Regions from separate parts of the Nocardioides pyridinolyticus genome, predicted to be linked through region 2. Evidence: predicted binding sites of a transcription regulator. Region 2 holds the regulator's gene; the other holds the start of a gene.

Region 1 (4,204 bases), on a different contig from region 2:
GGTGGCGTGGGCGTGGCGGCGATCGCGGGTTCGGAGCTCGTCGGCGCGTCCCCGATCATCGCGGTGGACATCGATGCCAAGAAGCTCGAGACCGCGAAGAGGATGGGCGCCACCCACACCGTGGACTCCTCGCAGGTCGACCCGGTCGAGGAGATCAAGCGGATCTGCGGTGAGTTCTTCGAGGGCGCCGACGGCGCGGACGTGGTCGTGGAGGCCGTCGGGCGGCCCGAGACGTGGAAGCAGGCGTTCTACGCCCGCGACCTGGCCGGCACCGTGGTCCTGGTCGGCGTACCGACCCCGGACATGAAGGTCCCCGACCTCCCGCTGATCGACGTGTTCGGCCGCGGTGGGGCGCTGAAGTCCAGCTGGTACGGCGACTGCCTGCCCACCCGGGACTTCCCCATGCTGGTCGACCTCTACCAGCAGGGCCGGCTCGACCTGGACGCGTTCGTGACCGAGGAGATCGGCATCGACGACATCGAGGCCGCGTTCGAGCGCATGCACCACGGCGACGTCCTCCGCTCGGTGGTGGTCCTGTGACCGCCCCCGGATCTGTGCGCGTCGACCACGGGATCACCAGCGGCACCTTCAGCCTGGACGGGCAGACCTTCGAGGTCGACAACAACGTGTGGGTCGTCGGCGACGACACCGAGTGCGTGGTCATCGACGCCCCCCACGACGTCGAGGGCATCCTCGCCGTCGTGGGCGACCGCACGGTGAAGGCCATCGTGTGCACCCACGCCCACGACGACCACGTCCGGGTCGCGCCCGAGCTGCGCGAGCGCGCCAACGGTGGGCAGGGTGCGCCGATCATGCTGCACCCCGACGACCGGGTGCTGTGGGAGCTGACCCACGTCCAGGACGGCGAGGGCCACCTGTGGGACCTCGACCTCGCCGACGGGGTCCGCATCGAGGTCGGGGGCACGGCGCTCGAGGTGCTCCACACGCCCGGCCACGCGCCCGGCGCGGTGTGCCTCTACGCGCCGGACCTCGGCTGCGTGTTCACCGGCGACACGCTGTTCAACGGCGGGCCCGGCGCGACCGGGCGCTCCTACTCCGACGAGGACCAGATCTTGCGGTCCATCCGGTCCCGGCTCTTCGCGCTGCCCGACGACACCGTCGTCCACACCGGGCACGGCGACGACACCACGATCGGTGCGGAGAAGGAGAGGCTCGGGACCTAGGTCCCTCGCTGTCCTAGAACGGCCGGACCAGCAGCGCGACCCCGTGGCCACGCGCCCGGGTGAGCACGATGGTCGCCTCGGCCTCGCCGTGGAGGTCGAGGCGCTTGCGCAGCTGCTCCGGCACCACGTCCACGCCCCGCTTCTTGATCGTCAGCCGCCCGACGCCGCGCTCGCGCAGCGCGGCCTTCAGCGCCTTCTCCCGGTAGGGCAGCTCCTCGAGCACCTGGTAGCTCCGCGCGAACGGCGTGCGGAACGAGTGGTCCGAGGTGACGTAGGCGATGTGCTCGTCCACGAGCCCGCCGTCCACCCCGGCCGCGACCGCCGTCACCAGCCCGGCGCGGATCACCGCGCCGTCCGGCTCGTAGAGGAACGCCCCGACGTCGCGGACGCCGGCGCCCGGGTCGTCCTCCTCGGTGAGCGTCGCGAGGCCACCTTCGCCGATCACCGTCGCCCGCCGCGCGGTGGTGGCCAGCCGGCCGGACCACAGCGCGGCCTCCTTCACCTCGCCGTGGTCGCTCACCCACTCGGCCTCGACGCCCGCCGGGACCAGCTCGTGCGGGATCCCCGGCGCGACCTTCACGCACGCGTCGCGCGCCAGCAGGCCCTCGACGAACGGCCACGGGGGAGTCCAGCCGTCGACGTCGAACGTGCGGCCCCTCGCCGTACGACGAGCGGGGTCGGCGAAGGCGACCTCGAACGGCGTCGTGTCGATCGTCGTCGCGTCCGCGACCTGGACCGCGCCGGCGAGGTCGAGCGCGTCGAGGTTGGCCCGCGCGACCTCCACCCGCACCGGGTCGAGGTCCACGCCCGCGCACACGATCCCGACCCGGGCGGCGGCGAGCAGGTCGCCGCCGATGCCGCAGCCGAGGTCGATCAGGGTCTGCGCGGACGCCGCGGCCAGCCGGGCCGCCCGGTGGTCGGCGACCCGCCGCCGGGTGGACTGCTCCAGCCCGTCGGGCGTGAAGTACATCCGGTCGGCCAGGTCGCCGAACTTCTCCCGCGCCCGGACGCGCAGCGTGGCCTGGGTGAGAGCCGCGGCCGCCTGCTCGGGGGTCGCGCTGCGCCGCAGCCGCGTCAGGGTCGCCAGCGAGTCGTCGCCGGCGGCGACCGCGTCGCCGAGCAGCCGCTGGCCGTCGTCGGTGAGCAGCCACCGGAATGCGTCGAGATCCACCCCGGGATCCTCGCAGGACGGGGGTTCTCTGGCACTCAGTCGGGGAGAGTGCTAGTTTCTGATCTGGCACTCTCCTCCGGAGTGTGCCAGCGCTTGCGACACGGTGCGACCCCCGCGACGGCGTACCCGACCCGCAAGCACCAGACGTGCATCACCCAACACATCGAAGTGCCAGAAAGTGGAGGTCGACACGTGTCGGTCAACATCAAGCCCCTCGAGGACCGCATCGTCGTCAAGCCGCTCGACGCCGAGCAGACCACGGCCTCGGGCCTGGTCATCCCGGACACCGCCAAGGAGAAGCCCCAGGAGGGCGAGGTCCTCTCCATCGGCCCCGGCCGGATCGACGACAACGGCAACCGCGTCCCGCTCGACGTGAACGTCGGCGACAAGGTCATCTACAGCAAGTACGGCGGCACCGAGGTCAAGTACGCCGGCGAGGAGTACCTCATCCTCTCCGCGCGCGACGTCCTCGCGGTCGTTTCCTGATTTCACCGGGTCGTCCGCCTCTCGGCTGCCATGAGCACGCCCTGAGGCGGACGGCCCGATCTCGTTAGAGGAGAGTCATGCCGAAGATCCTGGAGTTCGACGAGAACGCCCGCCGCGCGCTCGAGCGCGGCGTGGACGCGCTCGCCAACACCGTCAAGGTCACGCTCGGCCCCAAGGGCCGCTACGTCGTCCTCGACAAGAAGTGGGGCGCCCCGACCATCACCAACGACGGCGTGACCGTCGCGCGTGAGGTCGAGCTGGACGACCCGTTCGAGAACCTCGGTGCCCAGCTCACCAAGGAGGTCGCCACCAAGACCAACGACGTCGCCGGCGACGGTACGACGACGGCGACCGTCCTGGCGCAGGCCATGGTGCACGAGGGCCTCCGCGCGGTGGCCGCCGGCGCGAACCCGATGAGCCTCAAGCGGGGCATGGACGCCGCGGCCGAGGCCGTCGGCGACGCGCTCAAGGAGGCCGCCCGCGAGGTCGAGTCGGTGGAGGACATGGCGTCGGTCGCCACGATCTCCAGCCGCGACAGCCACATCGGCGACCTGCTCTCGCAGGCCTTCGACAAGGTCGGCAAGGACGGTGTCATCACCGTCGAGGAGTCCAACTCGATGGGCACCGAGCTCGACTTCACCGAGGGCATGCAGTTCGACAAGGGCTACATCAGCCAGTACTTCGTCACCGACCCGGAGCGCATGGAGGCCGTCCTCGACGACCCGTACATCCTGCTGCACCAGGGCAAGATCTCGGCGGTGTCCGAGCTGCTCCCGCTGCTGGAGAAGGTCATCCAGTCGGGCAAGCCGCTGTTCATCCTCGCCGAGGACGTCGAGGGCGAGGCGCTGTCGACGCTGGTCGTCAACAAGATCCGCGGCACGTTCAACGCCGTCGCGGTCAAGAGCCCGGCCTTCGGCGACCGCCGCAAGGCGATGATGCAGGACATCGCGACGCTGACCGGTGGTCAGGTCGTCGCCCCCGAGGTCGGCCTCAAGCTCGACCAGGTCGGCCTCGAGGTGCTCGGCCAGGCCCGCCGCGTCGTGGTGACCAAGGACAACACCACGATCGTCGACGGCGCCGGCGACTCCGCCGAGGTCGAGGGCCGCGTCAACCAGATCAAGGCCGAGATCGAGTCCACCGACTCCGACTGGGACCGCGAGAAGCTCCAGGAGCGCCTCGCGAAGCTGGCCGGTGGCGTGTGCGTGATCAAGGTCGGCGCCGCCACCGAGGTGGAGCTGAAGGAGAAGAAGCACCGCATCGAGGACGCCGTCTCCGCGACGCGCGCCGCGATCGAGGAGGGCATCGTCCCCGGCGGTGGCTCCGCGCTCGTCCACGCGGTCTCGGTCCTCTCCGACGACCTCGG
Region 2 (4,204 bases):
GTGGACCGCCAACGGGCCAGGGACTTCGCGGCCCGCTCGCCCTTCCAGACCGCGACGCTGCGCGCCGCGGCCCACGGCACGATCCGGGCGGCACCGACCTCGGTCAGCACCTCGACGGCCAGCTCGCCGCGGTCGCCCTTCGGGATCGCCTGGACCACGACGACCTCCGGCGTCGGAGCCGCGGTCGTGACGACCTCCTCGGCGACCACCGCGAAGACCCGCTTGCCGGTCGAGGAGACCACGCCGCGCACCGACACGCCGGCGCCGTCGGTCAGCACGACCTGCTCGCCCACGCGCAGCCGGCGTACCGCCACCGCGTGGTGGGCCTCGTCGCCCTCGACCGTGACCTCGTCACCGGTCGCGACCCCGTCGAGGGCCGGCACGAGGTGGACGGGCAGGGACATCAGTGCGGGTTGAACGCGTCGCGGAGCCGGCCGAACACGGACTTCGAGCCGGGGCGGACCTGCCCCGAGGGCGCCTCCTCGCCGCGGATCGTGGCGAGCTCGCGCAGCAGCTCCTCCTGGCGCGCGTCGAGCCGCGTCGGCGTCTCGACCACGACCGTGACGACCAGGTCGCCGCGACCGCCACGCAGGCCGGGGACGCCGCGCCCCTTGAGCACCTGCTCCGAGCCCGACTGCGTGCCGGGGCGCACCTCGAGCTCGAAGCTGCCCTCCGGCGCCGTCTCGCTCGGCTCGTCGTCGACGACGTCGGCCTCGAGGGTCGGCAGGGTCAGCGTGGTGCCCAGCGCGGCCGCGGCCATCGGCAGCGTGACCGTGCAGTGCAGGTCGTTGCCGTGGCGGGTGAAGGTCGGGTGCGGGGCGACGTGCATCTCGACGTACAGGTCACCGGCCGGCCCGCCGCCGGGACCGACCTCGCCCTCGCCGGTCAGCTGGACGCGGGTGCCGTTGTCGACGCCGGCGGGGATCTTCACGGTCAGCGTGCGGCGCGAGCGGACCCGGCCGTCGCCCGAGCACTCGCGGCAGGGCTCCGGGATGATCGTGCCGAAGCCGCGGCAGGCCGCGCACGGGCGCAGCGTGCGGATCTCGCCGAGGAACGAGCGCTGGACGTGGGCCACCTCGCCCGCGCCGCGGCAGGTCTCGCACGGCACCGGATGCGTGCCCGGCGCGGCGCCCTCGCCGTGGCAGGTGCTGCACAGCACGGCGGTGTCCACCTTGAGCTCGCGGGTCACGCCGAACGCCGCCTCGGCCAGCGTGACCTCGAGTCGGATCAGCGCGTCCTGGCCGCGGCGCTCGCGCGGTCGCGGGCCCCGCCCGCCGCCGCCGGCCGCACCGCCGCCGAAGAAGGCGTCCATGATGTCGGTGAACGAGAAGCCGGCGCCCTGGCCGAAGCCGGCACCGCCCATGCCGCCGAACGGGTCACCGCCGCGGTCGTACGCCGCCCGCTTGTTCGGGTCGGAGAGCACCTCGTAGGCCAGCGAGACCTCCTTGAACCTCTCCTGGGCCTCGGGGTCGGGGTTGACGTCCGGGTGATACTGCCGCGCGAGCCGCCGGTAGGCCTTCTTGATCGCGTCGCCGTCCGCGTCGCGGTCGACACCGAGCAGCTCGTACAGGTCCTGGCTCAACTGGGTTTCCTTGGTTGTTCGGGGATCGATCGTGGTGTGCGGGAAGGGGGCTCAGGCCTCGTCGAGGATCCGCGAGACGTAGCGCGCCACCGCGCGCACCGCGGCCATCGAGCCCGGGTAGTCCATGCGGGTCGGCCCGACGATGCCGAGCCGGGCGAACGCCTCGTCGCCGGGGCCGTAGCCCGCGGCCACGACGCTGGTCGCGGCGAGCTCCTGGTAGGGGCCCTCGTGGCCGATCCGCACCGTCAGCACCTCGCCGGCGTGCGCCTCGCCGAGCAGCTTGAGCAGCACGACGTGCTCCTCCAGCGCCTCGAGCAGGGGGCGTACGGCGGAGTCGAAGTGGTCGCCGTACCGGGCGAGGTTCGCCGCCCCTCCGACGGCGATCCGCTCGTCGGAGCGGTGGTCGGACATCGCCTCGGTGAGGGCGTCGACGACGGCGGCGAGCACCGCGTCGGACCCCTCGGCCTCGGCCGGGAGCAGGTCGCGCAGCCGGGTGACCGCCTCGGCGATCACCTCGCCGACGACGGCTCGCAGGACGCGCGTGCGGAGCTCGCCGAGCGCCTCCTCGTCCAGCGCGACGGGGAGCTCGACCAGGCGCTGCTCGACCCGGCCGGTGCTGAGGATCAGCACCACGAGCAGCCGGCTCGGCGCGAGCGCGACCAGCTCGACGTGGCGCACCGTCGAGCGCGACAGCGTCGGGTACTGCACGACCGCGACCTGGCGGGTCAGCTGCGAGAGCAGCCGCACCGAGCGGTTCACGACGTCGTCGAGGTCGACGGCCCCGTCGAGGATCGTGGCGATCGCGCGCTTCTCGGCCGCGCTCATCGGCTTGACGGTCGTGAGGCGGTCGACGAAGAGCCGGTAGCCCTTGTCGGTCGGCACCCGGCCGGCGCTGGTGTGGGGCTGGGTGATGTAGCCCTCGTCCTCGAGCGCCGCCATGTCGTTGCGGACCGTGGCCGGGGAGACCCCCAGGCCGTGCCGCTCGACGAGGGCCTTGGAGCCGACGGGCTCCTCGGTGGTCACGTAGTCCTCGACGATCGCGCGGAGGACGGCGAGCCGGCGCTCCTCCTGCATGCCCGTCCTCCTCTGCGTCTCACCCGGATGTTGGCACTCGAATGTCGGGAGTGCCAAGGGTACTAGCCCCACGCGGCGACCACCTCCCGGCACGACCGTTGACGCCGAGACGAATCCGGATAAGGTTAGGCTTGCCTAACTAGTCACAGGAGGTCCCATGCTCGCCGCCGTCGCCCGGAGCATCCTGGCCTGCCCCTCCGAGGTCAGCCTCGTCATCGACGGCGAGCAGCTCGTCGAGGACGACACCGGTCTCACCGACCGCCGCGGTACGCCGACGTTCCTGTGCCGTCCGGGCTCCCCCGTCGCGCGCGCCGCCGAGGCGCGCCGCAGCGCGCTCCTCACCCTGACCAGCGGACTCGGCCCCCGTGGCGGGGCTGAGCGCGCCGACATGCTCACGCTCGCCGGCCGGCTCGAACGGGTGGCCGTCGAGGACTGCGACTGCTGCCAGGACGTACGCCACGTGGTCTCGCTCGACCTGAACTTCGTGCTGCTCGAGCGGGCGTCGCGCCAGCACCGGGTGCCGCTGCTGGAGTTCCGCAGCCTCGAGCACGACCTCAACCGCGGTCACCTCCAGCGCTCCACGGAGCACGCCAACGACTGCCACCAGGAGGAGCTGCGCCAGGCCGTCTCCACCGGCACGCGGACCCGGCCGGCCGAGCTGCTCGGGGTTCGGCTGGTCGACCTCACTCCGGCGAGCGTCGAGGTGCAGTGGGTGGACGTCCAGGGCGCCCACTGGCACGTGATCGAGTTCCCGCGGGTCGCCGGCAGCCTCGAGGAGCTCGGCGACCTGCTGCGGCACTGCCTGCATGCCGGGATCTGCTGAGGCTCTCTACGCTGGGCCGGTGGCATTCACCGAGGTCGCCGACCGGGTCTGGGTCGCGCGCTACGAGTGGTTCGACGTCAACGTCTCGCTGATCGGCGGCGCCGACGGCGTGCTCGTGGTCGACACGCACGGGTCCGCGCGGGCCGCCGGCGAGGTGGTCGAGGACGTGCGCCGGCTCGGCGCCGGACCGGTGACCGGGATCGTCAACACCCACTGGCACTTCGACCACACCTTCGGCAACGGCATCTTCCGCGCGGCGTACGGCGAGATCCCGATCGTCGCCCACGAGACCGCCGCGACCGAGCTGGCCGACGGCGCGGACCGGATCAAGGAGCGGTACGCCGCCGAGCCGGCCGACCCGCACACGGCCGACGTGGTCACGACCGACGTCGTCGGCCCGGACCGCACCTTCTCCAGCGCGCTCGTGCTCGACGCCGGCGACCGGATGGTCGAGCTGGTGCACCCGGGGCGCGGACACACCGGCGGCGACCTGGTGGTCCGGGTGCCCGACGCGGACGTGCTGCTCGCCGGCGACCTGGTCGAGGAGTCGGCGACGCCGTGGTTCGGCGAGGACTCGTGGCCGATGGACTGGCCGCTCACGCTCGACGTGGTGCTCGGGCTGACGACGCCCGCGTCCGTGGTGGTGCCGGGTCACGGCGCACCGGTGGACCGGGAGTTCGTGGAGCAGCAGCGCAACGAGATCGGGATCATCGCCGAGACCATCC

What was found. The regulator HrcA, encoded in region 2, represses chaperone genes, less so after heat shock. The targets are predictions, from matches to a motif close to TTGGCACTCGNNNNNNNCGAGTGCCAA.
Region 1: groES (co-chaperone GroES) is a predicted target of HrcA. The motif match lies at 2,384-2,410, and genes of this name have one in related genera.

What each region holds. Positions count from the first base shown of each region.
Region 1 is NZ_BAAIFY010000001.1:63,191-67,394, forward strand. Features, by position in the region: gene ACYQ0U_RS00395 (S-(hydroxymethyl)mycothiol dehydrogenase) at 1-540, shown strand, start outside; gene ACYQ0U_RS00400 (MBL fold metallo-hydrolase) at 537-1,184, shown strand; gene ACYQ0U_RS00405 (class I SAM-dependent methyltransferase) at 1,198-2,355, opposite strand; gene groES (co-chaperone GroES) at 2,548-2,841, shown strand; gene groL (chaperonin GroEL) at 2,919-4,204, shown strand, end outside.
Region 2 is NZ_BAAIFY010000016.1:63,311-67,514, forward strand. Features, by position in the region: gene ACYQ0U_RS14750 (16S rRNA (uracil(1498)-N(3))-methyltransferase) at 1-404, opposite strand, end outside; gene dnaJ (molecular chaperone DnaJ) at 404-1,582, opposite strand; gene hrcA (heat-inducible transcriptional repressor HrcA) at 1,634-2,656, opposite strand; gene ACYQ0U_RS14765 (hypothetical protein) at 2,814-3,479, shown strand; gene ACYQ0U_RS14770 (MBL fold metallo-hydrolase) at 3,499-4,204, shown strand, end outside.